4 regions of the Mesorhizobium sp. Cs1299R1N1 genome follow, and region 3 is predicted to be linked to each of the others. Evidence: riboswitches for the same ligand, from Rfam matches in the RefSeq annotation. Region 3 holds a riboswitch; each other region holds the start of a gene.
The links. Region 3 has a riboswitch for cobalamin ahead of O7A70_RS20715 (aromatic ring-hydroxylating oxygenase subunit alpha). Riboswitches for the same ligand answer to the same signal wherever they lie in the genome.
Positions count from the first base shown of each region.

Region 1: linked by a shared signal. The riboswitch ahead of metE (5-methyltetrahydropteroyltriglutamate--homocysteine S-methyltransferase) and the one ahead of O7A70_RS20715 (aromatic ring-hydroxylating oxygenase subunit alpha) in region 3 are both predicted to bind cobalamin.
Region 2: linked by a shared signal. The riboswitch ahead of O7A70_RS18530 (DUF1636 family protein) and the one ahead of O7A70_RS20715 (aromatic ring-hydroxylating oxygenase subunit alpha) in region 3 are both predicted to bind cobalamin.
Region 4: linked by a shared signal. The riboswitch ahead of O7A70_RS14130 (DUF1636 family protein) and the one ahead of O7A70_RS20715 (aromatic ring-hydroxylating oxygenase subunit alpha) in region 3 are both predicted to bind cobalamin.

Region 1 covers NZ_JAPYKR010000002.1:706,341-711,962, reverse strand. Annotated here, with positions in the region: gene metE (5-methyltetrahydropteroyltriglutamate--homocysteine S-methyltransferase) at 346-2,685, opposite strand; cobalamin riboswitch at 2,775-2,975, opposite strand; gene O7A70_RS06780 (helix-turn-helix transcriptional regulator) at 3,482-4,231, shown strand; partial or broken gene O7A70_RS06775 (heparan-alpha-glucosaminide N-acetyltransferase domain-containing protein) at 5,422-5,622, shown strand, end outside.
Region 2 covers NZ_JAPYKR010000008.1:55,523-61,144, forward strand. Annotated here, with positions in the region: gene cobN (cobaltochelatase subunit CobN) at 1-1,190, opposite strand, end outside; gene cobW (cobalamin biosynthesis protein CobW) at 1,209-2,246, opposite strand; gene O7A70_RS18530 (DUF1636 family protein) at 2,243-2,677, opposite strand; cobalamin riboswitch at 2,716-2,923, opposite strand; gene O7A70_RS18535 (winged helix-turn-helix domain-containing protein) at 2,953-4,152, opposite strand; gene O7A70_RS18540 (NADH-quinone oxidoreductase subunit A) at 4,488-4,853, shown strand; gene O7A70_RS18545 (NuoB/complex I 20 kDa subunit family protein) at 4,844-5,425, shown strand; gene O7A70_RS18550 (NADH-quinone oxidoreductase subunit C) at 5,430-5,622, shown strand, end outside.
Region 3 covers NZ_JAPYKR010000009.1:162,843-168,464, reverse strand. Annotated here, with positions in the region: gene O7A70_RS20730 (serine kinase) at 1-614, opposite strand, end outside; gene O7A70_RS20725 (PqqD family protein) at 649-1,080, opposite strand; gene O7A70_RS20720 (hybrid-cluster NAD(P)-dependent oxidoreductase) at 1,223-2,323, opposite strand; gene O7A70_RS20715 (aromatic ring-hydroxylating oxygenase subunit alpha) at 2,389-3,636, opposite strand; cobalamin riboswitch at 3,752-3,953, opposite strand; gene O7A70_RS20710 (DUF680 domain-containing protein) at 4,448-4,654, shown strand; gene O7A70_RS20705 (DUF680 domain-containing protein) at 4,726-4,929, shown strand; gene O7A70_RS20700 (DUF680 domain-containing protein) at 4,996-5,235, shown strand; gene O7A70_RS20695 (ABC transporter ATP-binding protein) at 5,315-5,622, opposite strand, start outside.
Region 4 covers NZ_JAPYKR010000005.1:407,452-413,073, reverse strand. Annotated here, with positions in the region: gene O7A70_RS14135 (LacI family DNA-binding transcriptional regulator) at 1-933, shown strand, start outside; cobalamin riboswitch at 996-1,203, shown strand; gene O7A70_RS14130 (DUF1636 family protein) at 1,330-1,707, shown strand; gene O7A70_RS14125 (ABC transporter ATP-binding protein) at 1,704-2,492, shown strand; gene O7A70_RS14120 (ABC transporter substrate-binding protein) at 2,539-3,486, shown strand; gene O7A70_RS14115 (FecCD family ABC transporter permease) at 3,486-4,535, shown strand; gene O7A70_RS14110 (MarR family winged helix-turn-helix transcriptional regulator) at 4,693-5,172, shown strand; gene O7A70_RS14105 (HlyD family secretion protein) at 5,169-5,622, shown strand, end outside.

The DNA.
Region 1 (5,622 bases), on a different contig from region 3:
GTGGATGATCTGGTGGAAGCAATCAGTCGGCCCTTTCAGACGAACGGCGGCCGTCACCCGCCCCACGCATAGGGTTCAAACCGCATCACCTTACGACTCTCAATGTTCAGATGAGCAGATCCGACTGCACGCTGTTAGAGATGCGCTCCGACTCGATGGCATCGTCATTGGCAAGGTGGTCGGTATATTGACCGACGAGTCGGAAGAAGCATCGGACCCAAATCAATGCCGTCAGCGGACTGTCACATTCCCAACGAAATCGGGTTGCCCGTTCACCTCTTGGGTTCACCCAATTTCGATCCGCTTCAGTGCAGTCCGGTCGCAACGGCGAGGCGTGCACTTTTGCTAGGCGGCCCTCGGTGCGTCTCTCAGAAAACGCGCGGCTTCGACCATATTAATGAGTGCCGGACGGACTTCCTCCCACCGACGTGTCTTCAAGCCGCAATCGGGGTTAACCCAAATCTGACTGTCGCGAAGGCGCTGTCGCGCCTGCGAGAGCAGGTTCGTCATCTCGTCGACGCCAGGCACCCGCGGTGAGTGGATATCATAAATGCCCGGTCCGATCTCGTTCGGATAATTGAACTTTTCGAAGGCATCGAGCAACTCCATTTGCGAGCGCGAGGTTTCGATGGAGATCACATCCGCATCCATCGCCGCGATCGCGTCTATTATGTCGTTGAATTCGGAGTAGCACATGTGCGTGTGGATCTGGGTCACATCATACACGCCCGTGGAAGCGAGCCGAAAGCACTCGATGGCCCATTCGAGATAATGCTTCCACTCGGATTTGCGCAGCGGCAAGCCCTCGCGCAGTGCAGCTTCGTCGATTTGAATCACCTTGGCGCCAGCGCTTTCGAGATCACTCACTTCGCCACGTAGGGCGAGCCCGATCTGGCGGCAAACGACCGAGCGCGCCAGATCGTCGCGTACAAAGGACCAGTTCAGAATCGTCACCGGGCCGGTGAGCATGCCCTTAACGGGTTTATTTGTTAGCGATTGAGCGTACCGCCACCAGCGCACCGTCATCGGATTGGGACGCGACACGTCGCCAAAGATGATCGGCGGCCGCACATAACGTGACCCGTAGCTCTGCACCCAGGCCTGCTGCGTGAAGGCGAATCCGGAGAGCTGCTCACCGAAATATTGCACCATGTCGTTGCGTTCAAACTCGCCATGCACCAGCACATCCAGGCCGATCTCCTCCTGCCAACGGATGGCTGCTTCGATCTCCTTCCTCAGGAACGCCTCATAGTCGACATACCTCAGCTCTCCCTTTGCATGGGCGGCACGGGCGTTGCGAATCTCGGGCGTTTGCGGGAAAGAGCCGATCGTCGTAGTCGGGAAAAGCGGTAGGCGGAGCGTTTCGTCCTGAAGCCTGGAGCGCTCAGAAAAGCCGCTTTTCCTGTGCGTCATGTCTTCGTCGATAAAGGCGAGGCGTCCTTCGACCAGCGGATCATGCACCTTCGGGGACGTCAGACGCGCGGCGGCTGCTTGGGTGGAGGACTCCAGCTCTGCTGAAACCGCCTCCCGACCTTCGGACAAGGCCCGGGCGATCGTGGTCAGTTCGTCCATCTTCTGCGCCGCGAATGCGAGCCACGACTTTATGTCCTTATCGAGCGCTGTTTCCAGTTCCAGGTCGATCGGCACATGCAGAAGTGAGCACGAAGGCGCGATCTCCACTCGCTCCAGGGGCCAACCCGCGACGACCGGCTTGATCCGGTCGAGGATGGGGCGCAGATTCGCACGCCAGATGTTGCGACCGTCGATCAGGCCAAGCGAAAGCACCAGGCCTTTTGGGGCAAGGCGGCCCACCGCCTCCAATTGTTCAGGAGCGCGTGCAAGGTCGAGATGCAGGCCCGCCACAGGAAGCGAAAGAGCGGTCTCGAGATTGCCGTCCAATCCGCCGAAATAGGTGGCGAGCATGATCTTTAGCTCCGGGGCCGCTTTGGAAAGACGGTCGTAGGCAAAATTGAACGCGTCTTGCTCGTTTGGAATAAGGTCGAGCACGAGCGCCGGCTCATCGATCTGCACCCAGTCGGCGCCCGCCACTTTCAGGCGGCGCAGGAGTTCCTCATAGACCGGCAGCAGCCGCGGGAGCAGCGCAATTGGGTTGAAGTCTCGAATGGGCGACTTTGCCAGCTTAAGGAAGGTGACGGGCCCAAGAATGACCGGGCGGGTGTGAACGCCGAACGCCCTACCCTCAAGGAAGTGATCCACCGGCTTTGCCGACGACAAAGCAAAGGCCTGGTCGTCGACGAGCTCCGGGACCATGTAGTGGTAGTTGGTGTCGAACCACTTGGTCATTTCCAGCGCGGTAACCGCGTCACTGTGATTGGCATGTTCAAGTCCGGCAGCCTCTCCTTGGCTGCCACGCGCCATGGCAAAATAAGTGTCGAGCGAGACTTCCCCCTCGGTCCAGCCATAACGTGGCGGCACAGCGCCGACCATTGTTGCCGTGTCGAGCACATGATCGTAGAGCGAGAAGTCGTTGGACGGAATTATGGTCACGCCACGGTCGCATTGTTCAGTCCAGTTCGCGACACGCAGCGCCCGCGCCGTTTCGAGAAGGTCGGCAGCAGAAGATTTTCGCGACCAGTAGGCCTCCAGCGCGCGCTTCAACTCGCGACGGCGCCCAATGCGCGGCACGCCAAGTGTGGCAACAGGAACTTTCCGAGAGAGAGACATACCATACCCCGATGATTGGGGCTGGACGCAAGGCAGACGTTGGCAAGCAGACAAAGCCGGTTACCACGCCCACCGAGACACCCCGCCTGTGGACCTTGTTCGCCGAGGCAGGTCTCCTGGCTCGCGGGTCGACACCTCTGCCCGTCTTCCCGAGGCGCATAGCCTCAGTGACTTGAGTGGGCTTGGCTCGCCGCTTACAGTTGCGGGGGCAGCGCCGGCATCTTCACCGGCTTCCCTCTTAGCTCTGATGCGACTAACCGGATCAGAGAACCACGACAATCCGACACTGGCCGAAGGGAAGATTCCTGTCAAGCGGACATAAACAAATCTTTATGCCGTTATTCGATTTTGTTGTCGCTCGTACGGGTGATAGCTGCGAAGCCGATTGAATGCGACCATCCTTGAAGAGCGCGAAGGCAAGCCCTTCCGCTTCCTCCCCACTGTCCTGATGGCGAACTGTTGCAGGGCCATACCGCCTGTTGTTGGGGGTTGACTCCGACCATGCTGGAAGCAACATTTCCGATATACTCGAAATGAGCATAGGCAGATGCAAGCACACGCCATTGCCCGGCATCCGGCAATACAATACATGCGAGGGAACGGATCGGTCGGCCGGCTTCGCGGTTGGCATCCGCGGTCGACCTACCCCGAGCAACTCGCTCAACTGGTGCAAAAAGAATCGAGGAGAGTTGTCGACCAGCACCGGTCGGCCAGCAATGCGGCAGCTTGATGCCTGCAATCCCACCCGAGAGCCCCAAACCACCCACTACCATCACCATCATGGAAGCAATGCGTTATGGAAGCACCTGCGCTTTGGCGTCGGCACCTCGATGACACGTTCGAGTTTCTCAATCAGATCCGCAAGAGTTCAAGCCAGCAGGAAATCTGCCAGCACCTGATTTCCTATGCCGAGCGGTTTGGCGCCAGAAACGTCCTGGCAGGACCGATCCCACCGCCGCGTGCGCTGAGGCGCGAGCAGATTTCCCATGTGCTGCTCGACGCCTGGCCACGGCAATGGTCCGAGCGCTATTTCTCCAAAGGCTATCTCCATCGCGACCCTACCATTCAGCTTGTGAAGCGTGGGACCACGCCCTTCCGGTGGAGCGAGATTGATCAAGTTTCCCGGGTTTGTTCCTTCGGGCGACAGATCATGGCGGAGGCATCAGAGTTTAATCTGCGTGACGGCTTTACGATTCCGTTCGCGACACTGAACGGACAGCCGGTTGGATTTTCCGTTGCAGGGGAGAAGCTCGAGCCGGGTCCTCACGACCGTCTCGCCTTTCAGTTTGTCGCCGCTTGCGCCTTCGGATGCGCGGCCCTTCTTGCGGATGGCAAACAGGCCTCGAAACCAGTGCGTCTGTCACCTCGACAACAGGATGTCCTGCGCTGGGTTGCCGAAGGCCTCACCGTGGAGCAGGTCGCTGATCGCCTGAACGTCAGCCGCAACACGGCAGATACGCATCTGCGATTGATGCGCCAGAGGCTCGGTGTGACAAACAACGTGCAGGCCGTCACGACAGCTTTCCGCCTGGGGCTGATCAGCTAGCCTCACGCAATCGCGTGATGCCGCATCGGTCCGCGATGAACCATTGGTTGACCTCGAAACTGGAGGACAACCGAGATGCTCGGGCTCAGCGACAGCATCAAGTCATCCTGGCACGACTGCATAGACAAGCCAGATCTCAATCGCTTTGTTGTTTGCCTGCCCGGCGATGGCTGTGCGGTCGCCGAACAGTCTTCGCGCCTGGGTCTATGATCTCCACATCGGTCGGCGCGAGCATCGACCCGTAATCGACGACCAGTTGTTCGGCGCGGACGCGGCATAGAATGCCCGCCGAAACGCCGCCGTACGGCAACCGAGATCGCGCGCGGTTGCTACGCGAGATCCCATTCCAGGCTGAACCCGCATTCCGCGATCCACAGCTCGGCCTCGTCAGCGCCATCGACCAGCCCAGGTCTTGCCAGCTTGAGAATGCCGCTGTCAAAAAGGACGACTGTCCGAAGGCCGGCCCGCGCCAGTTCCAAACCTGCGAAGCACCGAGTCGCACGGCAGCCTATAAGAACCGCCTTTTTCCACGCAGGCAGTCCGTCGCAGAGCCAAATCGCTCTTGCCTGCACGCTCGCCGCGACAAGCCGGGTTCGTGGCGACAGAGCTTGCCATTTGCCGCGCTGCGGGGGCATCAGAAGCCAACAATAACCGCTTGTCTTCGGCCGTATTCGACTGCTGGCGCAAACACGACGGCCGGTAAGTCACAACGGAAAGCCACTGAAGGCGTTTTCGGCGCTTCTTTGAGAGAGTATCCGTCGCATGATTCTAAGCCCGTGAGCTCACGGCGCCGTGCTGTACCCCAATCTTTGTCGAGCGAAGTCCACAGGTGCCCGGCGTTCGCTCGCCAGCTTCTTGAATTGGTCGTCGTCAGTCCCGTCGCCGAAAAAGGCGTGCCGCCTCACTTCGTGATGTCAGTCGTTCGTCGCATATCCGACATTCCGGCCTATCGATCAGCATCTCGACAGCTTTGGCACGGCATGTGCGTGCCTAGCGACAACCCGGCTCCGCCTCGGATCAGGAGAAATCAACCACCCAGCTCGCCAAACCCGCAGTCGTGTCGGCTGATTGCGCGACCGCCCCACGCTGCGGTGACCTGTTCCCGTTAGGGTGCGTCTTGCGGCCACGAGCTTGCTGCGCGCTCGGATTTATCCCCCGGGCGACGCGTCGCCAACGCACTCGAGGACGCCATGAGCTTTTTTCGACACAATTCGACCTTGGAGGCTAACGCCCGTGTGGCAGGAGGTGCCAATTCGGGTCGTCACTCGCCGGCAAACCGACTTGTCGGCGTCGACCTGGCGCGCGGATTGGCTGTGTTCGGCATGTACGCCGCACATGTCGGACCCTCTCCACGCGAAGGGGGGGTCACCGGCTTTATTCTAGAACTCGCT
Region 2 (5,622 bases), on a different contig from region 3:
AGCCCGATCGCATAGCCGGTGCGGCCGGGAGCACTGGGATAATCGGGAATGAGGATCGCCAGCTTGCGTTCGGCGCGCGGGGTCTGCTGCAAACGGATGAAGGCCGCTACGCGCCTAGCCACTTGCTCAACACGATCCAGTTCCGGCTGGTTGGCCAACGCACGATGGCCCAGCGCCGGGTCGACATCGCTCTCGCCCTTGAAAGAGATGGCGCCGGCAAGGATGCGGCCATCGAGTTCGGGCAGCACGACATGCATGGCAAGGTCGGCGGGCGCCAGCCCGCGCTGGTTGTTTTCCCACACGTCGCGGCGCGTGGTGGCGACGATGACCTGGAAGACAGGCACGCAGGCTCGGTCGAACAGCGTTTCCACGCCGGGCTCGGCGCCAGAAGCGAAAGCGGTCGCGGTGATGATGGCGGCGGGTTTCAGAGATGCGATGGCATTTTCGACGAACGCCAGGGACACCGGATCCTTGAGACTGGAAACGAAGATCGGGACCGGTGCCAGTCCCTGGGAGTGCAAAGCCTCGGCCAGCACATCGATCGGGGCGACATCGGCTGCAAGCAGCATCGATCGGTAGAAGAGAATCGGGATGATGGGAGCGCTGGCATTTGAAAGGTGCGGCTGTTCTGCGACCCCCAATCCAGATTGATAGTAACCAGCCTTAGGCACGCTGACCGGACTGGCGACGGGCGTATCCTGTCCAGCCAGGCCTGCCAGCCTGTGCACCAGCGCGCTCATATTGGCCGGGCCGCCCTCGCGGAAATAGCCGAGCAGGCCGTCCAGTTCGGCGCGCGGCAGAGTCGAGGCTTCGATCAGCCTGAGATCCTCGTCATGGCTTTCACCCGGAAGCAAAGCCAGTCTTATGCCGCGCTCGCGGGCGATTGCCGCGAGCTGGTCGCAGCCATAGCGCCACCAGTCGTAGCCGCCGAGGATGCGCACCATGATGACCTTGGCATGGCGGGCGACGCTGTCGATCCAGAGATCGACGGACATGGGATGGCGCAGGTCGCGCAGTGCGGCGAGCCGCATCGACGGCGGGCGATCGGCGTCGGCCTTCCATGCAGCCGCCAGTCCGGCGAGATCGCTGTCGGTGAAGGACAAGGCCACGATATCCGCCGGCGTCTGCCGGAGATCGACAGGCTCGGCGAGATCGTCGAGCGAGGCGGAGGTCGTGGTGAGGATGTGCATCGCGGCCCGTGCCTGAAATCAGCCGGCGAGGATACGTTCGATCGCCGGACGGTTCAGCCCCTTGAGGCCGATGACTACGAGGCGCGAGCGGCGGTCGTCCCCGGCGGTCCAGGCGCGGTCGTAGTAATGATTGACGCGCGGGCCGACGGCCTGCAGCAGGAGCCGCATCGGCTTGCCACCGACCTCGACGAAGCCTTTCACCCGCAGCACGTTTTCCTGTTCGGCGGCGGCGGCGACGCGTTTTGCCAGTTCGTCCGGATTGGCGATCGAGGGGATGTCGACGATGAACGTGTCGAAGTCGTCATGTTCGTGGTCGAATGCGCCGTCATGATGGGATTTGCGATTCTCGATGTCGTCCTCGACGGCGAGACCAAGCCCGAGCAGCACCGAGGGATCGACCTTGCCGTGAGACGTCGGCACGATCTTCACGGCGCGTGCGGAGTGTTCGTTGACGATGGCGTTGGCGCGGGCCGAACCGGCGGCGTCCATCAGGTCGCTCTTCGACAGGATGATCAGATCGGCGCAGGCGATCTGGTCCTCGAACACCTCCTCGACCGGATCATCATGGTCGAGGCTTTCATCCCCGGCGCGCTGCGCCTGCAGGGCGTCCATGTCGTTGGCGACGCGACCTTCGGCAAGTGCGGGACCATCGACCACGGCGATGACGCCATCGACGGTCACCCGGCTCTTCACTGTCGGCCACTGAAAAGCCTGGACCAGCGGTTTGGGCAAAGCGAGGCCCGAGGTTTCGATCAGGATATGGTCGACCTTCGGCGTCAGCGACAGGATCTGGTCGAGCGCCGGCACGAAATCGTCGGCGACGGTGCAGCAGATGCAGCCATTGGCCAGCTCGACGATGTTTTCCTCAGGGCAGGTGTCGATGCCGCAGCCCTTGAGGATTTCGCCGTCGATGCCGATGTCACCGAACTCGTTGACAATGATCGCGATACGCTTGCCGCCGGCGTTTTCCAGGAGATGGCGGACAAGAGTCGTCTTGCCGGCGCCGAGGAAGCCGGTGACGACGGTGCAGGGAACGCGGGAAACGGATGCGGTCATATCAAGTCTTTCAGCATGTCGAGGGGAGGGATGCGGGCAACGAGGCCGCGCTTGAGGCTGTCGGGCCGGCCCCGCCAGGGAATGAGGCCGTCGCTGGAGGTGGCGAAGAGTTTCGCGCCGGTGACGAGATCGGCGCCGCTGGTCGTGGTCAGATCGCCGAAGACATAGCTCCAGCAGCCGTCACGCAGGATCGCGGCGCTCAGTCGGCGTTTGCAATTGCCGAGGCATTCGACGGTGCGGATGCGGATGGTGTCGCCCGAGGCGGCTTGGCGCGTATCTTCGGCCAAAAGTTCGCCGGCCCGGGGATGGGCGTCGGAGCCGGTCTCGTCGCGACAGGAGGCGCAGACGATGACAGTGATGCCGGCCAGGGAATCATCCTCGCCGGACGAAATGTCCGTTGTTTCAGCCGAAAAACTGCTGTCGCGATCCAAATCAGGCTCCTTGCCCGGAAAACCCGCCGGGCGATCGGATACTTGCATTCCAGACGGCAGGTCTCCTGGCTCGCGGGTCATCGCCTTGGGTAGCCGCCTTCCCGGGACAATCCCAGTGGCTTTCGGCCTTGGCTCTTCGCTCACAGTTGCGGGGACAGCCGCGGATTTGGGATTTTTCAATCCCGCACCGCATTCCCTCTTGGCTCCTCCCTTTGCCGAGAGGAGACCGTCTGGATCCGATTTAGGCTCTTGCGGGCAGCGGTGTCAACGCGAGCTTACGACACCGCGGTGTCGGACAGCGCCGGGCCCAGATCGCCGGCAGGCGTCACTTCGATGCGTTCGAGGCCAAGCCAGCCCTGCATCTGCTTCAATTCCTCGAAGAGCTGAGCGGCGGTTCCGGGCGATGCGCCGGGCTCGGCGTAAGCAGCATGGACACGCAGTACACTTGCCGGTCGGTCTGCCTTGAGGTCGACGCGCGCCACGATCCTGTCGCCGAGCAGGAAGGGCAGGACGTAATAGCCGTATTGGCGCTTGTCGGCCGGGGTGTAGATCTCGATCCGGTAGTGAAAATTGAACAGCCGCTCTGAGCGCGAGCGCTCGAAGACAACGGGGTCGAACGGCGCCAGCAGGGCGCGGGCCTCGATCTTGCGTGGCAAACGCGCGTCCCTATAGAGGTAAGCCGGCTTGTCCCAGCCCTCGACGCGGACCGGCAGCAACTCGCCGAGTTCGACCAGTTCCTCCAGCCGGCCTTTCATGTCGGCGGGGGAGAGTCGAAAATAGTCGCGCAGGTCGCCCGATGTCGCGATGCCGTGGGCGCGGGCGGAGATGCGCAGCAATTCACGATGCGCGTCTTCAGTTGCGGGCACCGGCGTATCGAGGATCGCCTGCGGCAGCACCCGCTCTGGCAGGTCGTAGAAGCGCTCGAAGCCGCGCCGGTGCGCCGTGGTGATGCGCCCGGCCCAGAACAGCCACTCGAAGGCGTGCTTGGCGTGGCTCCAGCCCCACCAGCCGCCGGAGCCTTTCTGGCCCTCCAGCGCGGAAGCGGCGACCGGGCCGCGTGCGACGACCTCGCGGTAGATCTCTTCTATGTAGGCGGCGTGCTCGCGGCCCCATTTGGCCAGCCCCAGATACATTTCATCGCCTTGCTCGGCGCGCCGCATGCGCCAGCGCATCAGCGGGTAGGTCTCGACCGGCAGGAACGAGGCCTCATGTGCCCAGTATTCGAAGACCGAGCGCTTGCGGGTCACGGCGGCGTTGTCGAGCAAAGCGAGGGGATAGGGACCAAGACGCGAATAGAGCGGCATGTAATGGGCGCGAACCACCGCACTGACGGAATCGATCTGCAGCAGGCCGGTGCGGGACAGAACGCGGGCGAAGTGGCGGCGGTCGGGCGTACCGGCGGGGCGGGGATCGAGAAACCCCTGAGCGGCGAGCGCGATACGCCGGGCGGCGGCAAGCGAGATCTTTTCCTTCATGCGGATGCGTCCCTGATGGACCTGTCTGGCGTCGTTGCGAGGCGTGATTCCAGCCCATGCTAGCAGGGTTTTGGCGGCAACCCTGTCAGGAGAGAAAAGTGGAGTAAATGGCGAAGGAAATCAAACAGGAGCGTATGGGACCAGTTTCTCCCGGATTGCCGTCCAGCTCGGTGTTTTGAACAAGGTTTGACTTGCTTCGCTGGAAGTGCTGCGCTAACCCTCGCCGCGTTGCAGCATAGGCTCCTTAAAACGGTTCAGCGGTTAAACTGTCACGCTTCCGCATTAAGGTCCGGTGCTGTAATCAACGTGGATTGGCGCCAACGGAAAGCCGCTGCATGAACGCACTCCTCAGTTCGTACCTGCCCATCGTCCTGTTTATCGGCGTGGCGCTGGTGGTCGGTCTGGCGCTGCTGGCCGCGCCCTTCCTGGTAGCCTACCGCAACCCGGATCCCGAGAAGCTGTCCGCCTATGAATGCGGATTCAACTCGTTCGACGATGCCCGCATGAAATTCGACATCCGCTTCTACCTGGTGTCGATCCTGTTCATCATCTTCGACCTGGAAGTAGCCTTCCTCTTCCCCTGGGCGGTGTCCTTCTCGAAGATTGGCATGCTCGGTTTCTGGTCAATGATGGTGTTTTTGGCAGTGCTGACCATCGGCTTTGCCTATGAATGGAAAAAAGGAGCGCTGGAATGGGATTGAACGACAGTTCAGGCACCCTCGTCGCGCCGAAGCCCAAGGGTATCATCGATCCCAACACCGGCAAGCCGGTGGGGGAGGACGATCCCTTCTTCCTCGAAATCAACAACGAGCTTGCCGACAAGGGTTTTCTGGTCACCTCGACCGAGGCGCTGATCACCTGGGCGCGCAGCGGTTCGCTGATGTTCATGACCTTCGGTCTGGCGTGCTGCGCGGTCGAGATGATCCACACCTCGATGCCGCGCTACGATTCGGAGCGCTTCGGTGTCGCGCCGCGCGCGTCTCCGCGCCAGTCAGACATCATGATCGTGGCCGGCACGTTGACCAACAAGATGGCGCCGGCGTTGCGCAAGGTCTACGACCAGATGCCGGAGCCGCGCTACGTCATCTCGATGGGCTCCTGCGCCAATGGCGGCGGCTACTACCACTATTCCTATTCGGTGGTGCGCGGCTGCGACCGGGTCGTGCCGGTCGACATCTATGTGCCCGGCTGCCCGCCGAGCGCCGAAGCCCTGCTCTACGGCATTCTTCTGCTGCAGAAGAAGATCCGCCGCACCGGCACGATCGAACGGTAAATCCATGGCCGCATCCCTTAGCGAACTGTCGACCTATCTCGGCGAGAAGCTGATCGGCCGCGTCAATGACGCGGTGCTCGCCTATGGCGAGCTCTCCATCAATGTCGAGCCGCGCGACCTGGTCGAAGTGATGACCTTCCTGCGCGACGATGCGCGCTGCCAGTTCATCTCGATCATCGATGTCTGCGGTGCCGACT
Region 3 (5,622 bases):
ACGTAGTCGTCGCCGACACTGTCGAGTCCGTTGAGCAGGCCGGCGGCGACGGTGCCGGATTTCCCGACCCCGCCAGAGCCGGCGAGCAGGATGCCCTTGCCCTCGATGCCGAGCGTGCCGGCATGGGTCAGCCGCATGCCGCGCGCGGCATATTCCCAATGCAGGAAGGCGCGCAATGGTGCTCCCGGCTCCCAGGGCGGAAAGGCATCGGCCGAGGCCATCAGCTGCACGCCAATGCAATGTTGCGGATCGTAGATCTGCCAGAAATCCAGGTCGTGGAAATAGTGGCCGCGCAGCCCGGCTTCGGCGAGCCGTTTGGCAAAACCGTGCTCGGTGAAATGCGCATCGCCCCATCGCGCCGGCTCCGGGATGCCGTCGATGCCGGGATGAGCGATGAAGATGCGGCACACGGACGGTTCGGGCTGATCATGACCGGCCTCGACAAATGCATGGTTTAGTGCATCGGCAAGCACGCCGTGGCCGAGATGCGCGGTCAGTTCCAGCCGGGGCAGGCGAACCTTTCGTGTGGTCGGATAGCGCGGGGCCGCGCCTTCAGCGGCGGCGATGAGATACCGGGCGTACTCGGGCAAGGTTTCGAGCGTGACGCGCGGCATCAAGCGCCTTTCCATCACGGCCGCGGCCGGCCCGTCAGGAAGCCTGCTTGACCGCCGGCCAGCCAAGGGGTTCCTCGACCTCATGGATGGGATCGACGACGATCAGATCGGCGAGGTCGTCGTGAATGCTCACATTGAGCGGTTCGTTCGTGGCGGCAAGCTCGGCTGGCAATTCGCCTGGCAGTGGCTGCGCCGTCGCTTCCGAACGCACCAGCAAACCCAGTTCGAGCAATTGGGATATGAAGTGTTCGAGTTCGGCCTGGCCTATTGTCGAGCCGCCCGCGGCCAGCCCGATCAGAGCCTGGGCGTCCGCTCCGGACGAAAGCGCCTGCCACACCTTGCTGCCGGAATCCGAGAAGCCGAAATATTTGCCATTGGCAAGGTTGAGCACCACGGCTTCGCCATCGAAGGATTCGAAAACGATATCCCGGCTCGCAACCGCATAGGCATGGGATTCATGCATCATTGTTGCCCCGCTCTGCATTTTCCTGCCCGCCAGCAGGACCGCTTCCACCGACAACGGCTGTAAACTTTCGGGTCTTCCTTGGCAAGGTAACCATCGCCGGCAAGGCGCGGACCATTCCCGGATCAGTCGAAGGCCGGGCAGATCAAGCCTCGATTTCCAGTGCCGACAGTGGCTTTGAACAGCAGGCCAGGATGAAGCCATCATCGATCTCGTGATCGAGGATGCCGCCATTGTGGCTCATCTCGACGCTGCCGGAGACTTTCTTCACCTTGCAGGTTCCGCACAGGCCGAATTCGCAGGCCGCCGGTATCCGCACGCCCGAAGCACGCGCCGTCTGCAGCACGGTCTGGCCGGCGACACAGCCGGCGTCGACGTCCGAAAGCGCGAAGCGGATCGGCGTTGCGGCTTCGACGGGGACAGCCACACCGTCCTGCGCCGGCGCCGCGAATGGCACCGGGATTTCCTCAACGGTCGGCGCGGCAAAGCTCTCCTGATGGTACTTTGCCATGTCGAAGCCGGCGGCTTCGAGCATGCCGCGCACGGCGCGCATGAAGGGATCGGGGCCGCAGCAGAAGATTTCGCGTTCGCGGAAATCGGGCGCCAGCAGCGGCAACCGGATAGCGTCGATGCGGCCCATATGGCCATACCAGCGCTCGCGGCTCGACCGTTCCTCGATCATGAAGCCGAGCGACAGGCCCGGCATGTGGCCGCCGAGCAGCTCCAGCTCCTTGCGGAAGATGATCTCTTCCGGGCGCCGCGCGCAGTTGACGAAGCCGACATCGGTCCATGGCGCGCAGTCGTTCAGCCAGCGCAGCATCGACATCATCGGCGTCACGCCCGAACCGGCCGAGATGAACAGATATTTCGCCGCCGGATGGCTGTGCAGTGAAAAGTCGCCGCCTGGTCCATAGGCCTTGACGTGCGAGCCGGGCGCCAGGTGATCGAACATCCAGCGTGTGCCGATGCTGCCCACCTGCGCCTTCACCGTCACCGCGATCGAGAATGGCCGCGACGGTGACGATGACAGCGTATAGGTGCGCATCAGCGGCCCGTCCGGTGTCGGCAATTCCAGCGTCACGAACTGGCCCGGCTTGTAGCGGAACCAGGTCTGGTTGTCGGAGCGGAAGGTGAATGTCTTCACGTCGGGCGCCTCGTCGGTGACGCCGGTCACTTCCAGCACCTGCAGCCTGTCGTTCCAGGGCGCCATCTGGTCGAGATGGCGATAGAGGCCGAGGTCCGTCATCGCATTCATCCTGTTGTCCCTTTTGTTCCGCGCATGCCCAAAACCGCCGTCTTTAGCGATATGCCTTAGGCAACGCTGCGCAGGGCCGGCCGGCCGCCTTCGGCAAGCCGTGGCCCGATGAAGGACGCGTACCACTCGACGAACTGGATCACGCCGCCCTCATGCAGCTCCGAATAGGGGCCTGGCTCATACGCCGGCGACAGGATGCCGAAGGCGTTTTCCTCGACGATGCGGCGATCCTGGTCGTTGGTCTCGGTCCAGACATGGGTGAGTTCTGCGAGATCGTAATCGACGCCCTCGACCGCATCCTTATGCACCAGCCATTTGGTCGTCACCGCCGTTTCCGTGGCGCTGATCGGCAGCACCCGGAAGGTGACGGCGTGGTCGCCCAGGATGTGGTTCCAGGTGGTCGGATAGTGGTAAAGCAGCAACGAACCGATGCGGTCGGTTGAAACGCTGTCGGAAAGATTCCTCTCGACCGCGCGCTTTCCCGTCATCGTGTAGCTGACGGCATCGCGCAGCAGCGGCGCGCGGGTCGCGCGATACTGGCCGGCCGGATCGATGCGGAACTTGCTCGGCAGGCCGACCGATTCGCATTTCGCCCAGTGCGCCAGCATCTCCGGATCGCTGTCGGCGCCTTGCACGCCGGTCACCGTCGGTGCTTCCGGGAAGGTCTTGCAGAGTTCGGGATGGTTGCCGGCGCAATGATAGCATTCGCGGTTGTTTTCCCAGACCAGCTTCCAGTTGCCCTTCTCGATGATGGTGCTCTCGAAGGCGACTTTTGCCTCACGCAGCCGGTGCGGCAAAAGGTAGGGCTCGATCATCGCCCGCATCGGCGCGAAATCGGCGGGCTCGCTGGCCAGACAGATGAAGATGTAGCCGCCAACGCTTTCGCAGGCGACGGGCTTCAGGCCGTACTGGCTCTTGTCGAATCCATCGGCCATCTGGCGGGCGAACAGCAGCCGGCCGTCGAGCTCGTAGGTCCATTGGTGATAGGGACAGACCAGTTTGGCGGCCGTGCCCTTGTCACTGTTGCAGACGCGGCTGCCGCGATGGCGGCAGGAATTGTGGAAGGCGTTGATCTTGCCCTGCTGATCGCGCACCAGCACGACCGGATAATCGCCGATCTGCACGGTGATGAAGCTGCCCGGCTTGGGCAATTCGCAATCATGGCCGATGAACAGCCAGTCGCGATACCAGATCAACTCCATGTCCAGCTTGAAGTAGTCCGGGTCGGTGTAAAAGGGCTGTTCCAGCGAAAAGCCTTGTCTGCGGCTGTTCAAGAGCCTCAGCATGTCGTTGCGCGCGTCCATGTCCTGTCCTCAGTTTCAAGGACTGAACTGGTGGTGATTGAGGAAGGACTGGGCGCAGATCGGCGAAAAGCCGGACAAACACCATCCGCCTCTTGACCGCCCACCGCGATCAGTCGAGTTCTAGCGATCTCGGGCTGGTTTCCGGGCTCTGGAGTTGTCCTTGCGGACCATCGCGACACCTTCCCAGGCTTTCGCCCAGTGGTCTCCCGTTGCGACTTGAACTCCACCACCGTTGCGGGGGCAGCGCCGGAATCTGACCGGCTTCCCAATTCTCCACTCCGTCGTCTCGCAGCGGCACCTGAGATGCCCGATCTAACCACGACAGGCTTTGCGACATCGGCACGAAAGCGACATCGCATCCATGCGGCGCGACACGCATGCTGGATCGTCATGACAGGCTTGTAGCCGTTGGAATCGCCTTCTGTCGCCAAGCCGCGCCGGCACCCTCTTCCACCCTTTTGCCGGCAGCAAATAGGTTAACGGTTTCAAAAAGTGACTATTAGCAGGGACTAAAATCGAACCGAACGGTTCGTTTCTGTTGACGGTGCGTGCAAGACGCTGTGAACGCCGAGCCTCCGACACAGTTGGTGATCGAGGTGCTGCTTTAAGCTAACAATTTGATATTACACGAGAAAATAAGAGATGTGGAAAGCGCTGGTACAATTTCAAGTGGTGGAGTCATGGTCCACGCTGAACAACTTCGTGATTGGAAACGGCAAGGGTGCTCTCCCACATCGGGGCTGTCCGAACGACGCGATTTAATCCCAAGACACGCCGCTAGACGGATGGAAAAATACTGGAGTACCAAAAAATGAAAAAGATCATTCTCACTGCCGCCGCCCTTCTGGCTGTTTCCGGCAGCGCCTTCGCTGGTAGCGACAATTACGGTTCGAACGGCGCCAACCAGCCTGCTGCCGCGGTGGACAGCTCGTACACCGCTTCCACCTCCACCAAGACGTCGGAGCCTGTTGCTCAGACGCCTGCTCAGGGCAGCGATCGCAACCTCTTCGGCCGCTAACGGCCTGTCCCCACGGACGGCGGGCTTGCCCGCCGATCCGGTGGAATTCAAGAAATTCAGGAGTGTCTAAAATGAACAAGATCCTTATTGCCGCCGCCGCCGTTCTGGCCATTTCCGGCAGCGCTTTTGCCAGCGACAACTATGGCTCCAACGGTGCCAACCAGCCTGCCGCCGCGGTGGACAACTCGTACACCGCGTCGGTCGACAAGTCGGCTCCTGCCAGCCAGGAGCCCGTCCAGCACGGCGCCGATCGCAACCTGTTCGGCAACAACTAACATCTCTTCAAGCAAGGACGGCGCGATCAGCCCGCCCCTTGAATTCGAAAAAATCGGAGTACCAAAATGAAAAAGATTGTTCTTACCGCCGCCGCTCTTCTGATTGCCGCTGGCAGCGCCTATGCCGGCAACGACAACGTTGGCGACACCGACATCAACAAGCTGGCGACCGTCAACGTCGACACCTCGCATACGGGCTCGACCCGCAAGAGCGAATCGCCTGTCTACAAGCTGCTCAATTCGTCGGGCGACGTACAGAAGTCCGCCCCTCAGGGCGCAGACCGCAACCTCTTCGGCAGCAACTAACCAGCCGTGGTGATATACAAAAGAGAGCGGCGGGCTTGCCCGCCGCTCTCTTTTTGCGTTGTCAAGACAGCTTGTGGTCTCAGGCGGCTTTTGCTTCCGCTTCCTGCAGGGCGAACGACCGTCCATCCGCATCGAAGATATGAAGGTCGCCGGCATTGGCGGTCAGCCGCAGCGTCGAGCCGCGCTTGACCTCGACATTGCCCGGCAACTTGGTCACCAGCGGCAGGTCGGCACGGCCGATGTCGATATAGACCAGCTGAACCTCACCGAGCTGCTCGAGATAATCGACCGTCCCCTCGAACAGATAATCGCTACCACTGGCGATCGCGAGATCTTCCGGCCGCACGCCGAAGCTGACCGCCGCTCCCTTTGCTGAAGCAGGCGTCG
Region 4 (5,622 bases), on a different contig from region 3:
GACACGCGCCAGCGCGTTCTCGAGGCGGCCAGGGCTCTCAACTATTCGCCGAACCAGTCCGGTCGCAGTCTCAGGCAAGGCGCTACCCACTCGATCGCCTTCATGCTGCAGCCGCATCCGGGTGACCAGGAATATGGCGAGCCTTTCTTCATTCCGTTCCTGACTGGATTGCAGGGCCGGCTCGCCGAGAGCGGGCTGGATCTCATCGTGGTGATGGGCGCGCCGGGCGACTATCAGCAGGAGCGCCTGCGGCGTGTCGTGGAGACGCGCCGTGCCGACGCGGTGGTGCTGGCCTGGACGCGGCGCGAGGACGAGCGCATCGACTATCTGACCCAGGCCGGCTTCCCCTTCGCCACGCTCGGCCGCAGCCGCTCCGGCGACAAGGCCTACCCCTCGCTCGATCTCGATTTCGAAAAAGCAGGCGCCGACGCGGTCGATCGGCTGGTGGCGCGCGGCCATCGCCGGATCGCCGCCATCCGCCCATCGCTCGATCTGAATTTCGGCTATCTGTTCCTCGACGGCTACCGCAAGGCCTTGCGCCGGCATGGCATCGCCGTCGATCCCGGCCTGATTGCCGACGGCTTCATCAACGAGGCCGGTGGCTACGAAGTGACACCCCAGGTGATGCGCCGCAAGGACCCGCCGACCGCCATCATCTTCAACAATGATGCAATGGCGCTTGGGGGCTGCAAGGCGCTGGCCGAGATGGGTATCAAACCGGGTCACGACATGGCGGTGACCGTCATCGTCGATACGCCGCTCTGCCGCTATTTCTCGCCGGCGCTGACTGCTTTCCGCCCGGCGCTGCAGCCGATGGGACGGAGGCTCGCCGAAATGCTGCTGGCGTCGCTACCGGCTTTTGCGGGGGCCGCCGGGCCAGAGACCATCAGGGAGGTCTGGCCGCTGGAACTGATCGCCCGCGACAGCGATTGACCATTTGTTGGTTCTGTTATAACAAAACAAACGACTGCCTTGCCTCGCCGCCGCGCGCGGCCTAGGCTGCGACTCGTGATGGTCCCCGAGCCGAAAGGCGAGGGGTGAAAAGGGAACGCGGTGAGATCCGATTTTGGGTCGAGGCCGCGGCTGCCCCCGCAACTGTAAGCGGCGAGCAAGATCCGGAACGCCACTGGCCGGCAAGGCTGGGAAGGCAGGATTGCGCACAGACCCGTGAGCCAGGAGACCTGCCATCACTGTGTTGACCGGACGGGGTGTGCCGGGAGGAAACGTGGACATCGGTCATGTCGGCCGGTCGACCAACATCCTTCCGTCGCCAGTTTTGAAAGTGACGGGAAGTTGGACGGCGCAATCGATCGTATTCACCCCGGGCCCATGCACCAGATCATCGTGTGCACCCTTTGCCGCGACGTGCCGACCGGCGTCAGGTCGGGCGAAGGTTTGCGCACCGAGTTGCGCTCTCGCCTCTCGGCCCAGCCTGACGTGGCGCTTGGTTTCACGGTCGAGGGCGTGGCTTGCATGGCGGGTTGCGCGCGTCCCCTGGTGGTGGCTTTCCAGGCGCCCGGCAAGGCCGCCTATCTCTTCGGGTCGATCGATGCGCAGGCCGACGCTGCCGATCTCGTGCGGTTTGCCAGGCTTTACGCCTCGCTTCCCGACGGCTGGTGCAATTCCGGACAACGGCCGCCGCGCCTGGCCGGCAAGACGCTGGCTCGCATCCCGGGACCCGGCAAGCTGGCGGATGGCAATCGATGACAGCGTCGCTTCTCGATGCGCACGACTTGGGCGCGACGGCGAATGGCCGGCATCTGGTCCATGCGGTCAGCCTGTCGGTGACGTCAGGTGACCGCCTCGCCATCATTGGCCCCAACGGCGCCGGCAAGACCACGCTGCTGCGCATGTTGTCCGGCATGCTCAGGCCAAGCTCGGGAGAGGTGAAGCTTGGCGGGCGACGCCTGGACAGGATTTCACCCGCCGAGCGAGCCCTGTATATCGCCGTCGTGGGCCAGACAGACCAGCCGGACCCACGGCTGGCGGTGATCGATTATGTCGAGCTTGGCCGCGTCCCGCATGCCGGCCTGAGGCGCCGCGGCGAGGAACGCGACATTGTCGTGGATGCGCTGCACCGGACCGGCCTGTTGCCGCTGCTCGGCCGGGCCATCGGCTCGCTGTCTGGTGGCGAACGCCAACGCGCCCAGCTAGCACGCGCCATCGCGCAGAAGCCCAAAATCCTGTTCCTCGACGAGCCGACCAACCACCTCGATCCGCGCGCCCGCGCGGAACTGCTCGAACTGGTGGCCGGCTTCGGCATGACCGTGATCGCGGTGCTGCACGATCTGACGCTGGTGGCACCCTTCGCCACCAAGGTGGCGGTGATGAACGAGGCCCGGCTGTATGCGCTGGCGCCGCCGCACGAGGCGCTGACGCAACATCTGATGCGCGAGATTTTCGGCATCGACGTGTTTCGCCTGCGCCATCCCACCGAGGACCGCGAACTGACGGTGTTCGAGCTTCCGAACCGCGCCGCACCGCCGTCCTGACCAAATCCATCCTTATCCGACACGGTTCAACCAAGGAGCAAAGTCCGTGAAACGCCTCGCCCTGTCCCTCGTCTTCTCGCTGCTGGCCTCGACGACCTTTGCCTTCCCCGTGACCGTCGACAGCTGCGGCAAGCCGCTGACCTTCGACGCGCCGCCAAAGCGCGCCGTCATTCATGATCTCAACATGGCCGAGATGGTCTTCGCGCTGAAGCTGCAGCCGTCGATTGTCGGCCTGACCGGTATCACCGGATGGTATAAAGTCGGTCCCGAATTCAAGGCAGAGCAGGGTTCCATTCCCGAACTGGCACCGAAATATCCGACGCTGGAGAATCTCCTCGCCGTCGAGCCCGACTTCTTCTTCGCCGGCTGGTACTACGGCATGAAGCCTGGCGGCGACGTGACCCCCGACACGCTTGCTCCGCACGGCATCAAGACGCTGGTGCTGACCGAAAGCTGCGTCCATCTCGACAGGAGCCGCCCGGCCGCCTCCATGGACCTGCTCTATGGCGACATCGAAAAGCTGGGCAAGATCTTCGGCAAGGAAGCAGAAGCGGAGAAGCTTGTCTCCGGCTGGAAGGCGCAACTCGCCGATATCATCGCCAAGGTCGGCAGCGCCAAGGGAACACGCGTGTTCCTTTACGATTCCGGCGAGGACAAGCCGTTTACCGCGGGAAAGTTCGCCATCCCCAGCGCCATGATATCGGCAGCCGGCGGCGACAACATCATGGCCGACATGGACACGAGCTGGGGCAACACGGACTGGGAGACGGTGGCGGCGCGCAATCCGCAGTTCCTCATCCTGCTCGATTATCAGGACGGCGGCGGTTACAGGAAACTGCTCGATTTCCTGAAGGCGCACCCGGCGATGAAAGAGACGGACGCGGTCAGGAACGAGCGCTTCGTGGCGCTTCGTTACGCCGAGCTGACGCCAGGACCGGCGAACATCGACGCCATCGGCAAGATCGCCAGGGCGATGCATCCGGAAGCGTTCTGATGGCTCTCGCCCGGGAGCACAAATCCGGCGCGCTTTCAGGGCACAAGGGCTTCACGCTGGCCATGACGGTGGGCGCGGTGGCGCTCGTCGCGCTGGCGCTGCTGTCGATCGCCTACGGCTCGACGCTGATACCTCTAGCCGATGTCGTCGCCGCCCTTGGCCGTTCCATCGGGCTGGATGAACCTCAGATATCGGGTCCGGTCGGCAGGATCGTCGTCGACCTGCGGCTGCCGCGCACGATCCTGGCGATCTGTGTCGGCGGCGGGCTGGGCATCGTCGGCGCGCTTTTGCAGACGGTGACCCGCAACGACCTTGCCGACCCCTTCCTGTTCGGCCTGTCGTCGGGAGCCGCTGCCGGCGCGGTTTCCGTCATCACGGTCCTCGGCGACAGTTTCGGCATCTGGACCTTGCCTGTGGCTGCGTTCACCGGCGGCATACTCGCCGCTTCCATCGTGCTCTTGCTGGTGGCGCGGGTGAGGGGGCAAGGTCCGGAGCGGCTGATTCTCGCCGGCCTTGCCGTCTCCTTCATGTTCACGGCCTTGACCAATTATCTGGTTTTTGCCGGCGACCAGCGCGCGGCCCATTCGGTGCTGTTCTGGACCATGGGCGGGCTTGGGCTGGCGCGCTGGGACAATGTGTGGCTGGGTGCGGTGGGCGCTGCCACGATCGCGGCCTACGGGCTGTGGAACCACCGCAAGCTGGACGCTTTCCTGGCCGGCGAAAGCGCTGCCGAAAGCCTCGGCGTGCCGGTGGCCCGCATGCGCAGGACGACATTTCTCGTGGCCGCCTTCTCGACGGCAATCCTCGTCTCGGTCGCCGGTGTCATCGGCTTTGTCGGATTGATGATCCCGCATCTGTCGCGGCCGCTGGCCGGTTCCCTGCATCTGCGCCTGATCGCAAGCTGCGCGCTGTTCGGGGCGGTGCTCCTGCTGGCAAGCGATCTTCTGGCCCGGACCCTGCTGCCGCCGCAGGAACTGCCGATCGGCATCATCACCAGCTCGCTCGGCGCATTCTTCGTTGTCACCATGGTTGTCCGAAACCGCCTTTGAAGACGGCGCCTTGTCGCCTTCCGGGCGTTGTTGCGCACGGGCACGCGTTCACCTGTCGCTAACCAGGATCGGGTTGCAGGCCTGCCATGCGCATTTTGCCACTTTCATCGCGATCCGGCACCTTGAATGGTAAGCACGCTTATTATATATACCGCTCATGGTTTCAGATGGCATCGACAGATTGGGATTTTTGATCCACGACGTGCAGCGCCTGATGCGCAAGCGCTTTGAGGCGCGCGCCAGCGGGCTCGGCCTCTCTTCGGCGCAATGGCGGCTTCTGGTCCGCGTTGCCAAGGAGGCGGGCGTTGCACAGGCGCGGCTCGCCGAACTGCTCGAAATCGAGCCGATCAGCGTCTCACGCCTTGTCGACCGGATGGAGGAGGGCGGCTGGATCGAACGCCGCTCCGACGCGGCGGACCGGCGCGTGCGCATGATCTTCCCAACCGAGAAGGCGAACGCGGCCTATGCGGACGTCAAGAGCCTTGCTGGCGAAGTCTATGAGGAATCGCTCAGCGGCGTTTCGCCGGAAGACCGGCGCGTCCTGATCCGGGCGCTGGATGTAATCGTACAAAATCTGACGGACAGCGAAGCTTCGTCGCTTGAAAAGATCAAGAGTGCGGAAGGTGCGACAGCATGAACGCGGTAGCTAAAGTAGAAGAAAACGCTCCCAAGGTGGAGATGGAAGCGCCGGCCCAGCCGGCTGCCGCCCCTGTCGCGGTCGCTCCTCTCGTGCAGCCGGCGCCGGCGCCGAAGAAGAAGCGCCGCATTGGTCGTTTCTTCTTGATGTTCGCCTTGCCGGCGGCATTGATCGTCGGCGGCGGCTATGTCTGGGTGACGGGCGGGCGCTACCAGGAAACGGAAAACGCCAATCTGCAGCAGGCCAAGGTGTCGATCGCCTCCGACACGGCTGGTCGTATCGTCCAGGTCGCCATATCGGACAATCAGACGGTGAAGCAGGGCGATCTCCTGTTCGCCATCGACCCAGAGCCCTACCGCATCGCGCTTGCCCAGGCCGATGCCGCTGTGGCTGCCGCGCGCCTCAATGTCGAGCAGCTGCGCGCCGCCTACGGCCAGGCAATGGCGCAGG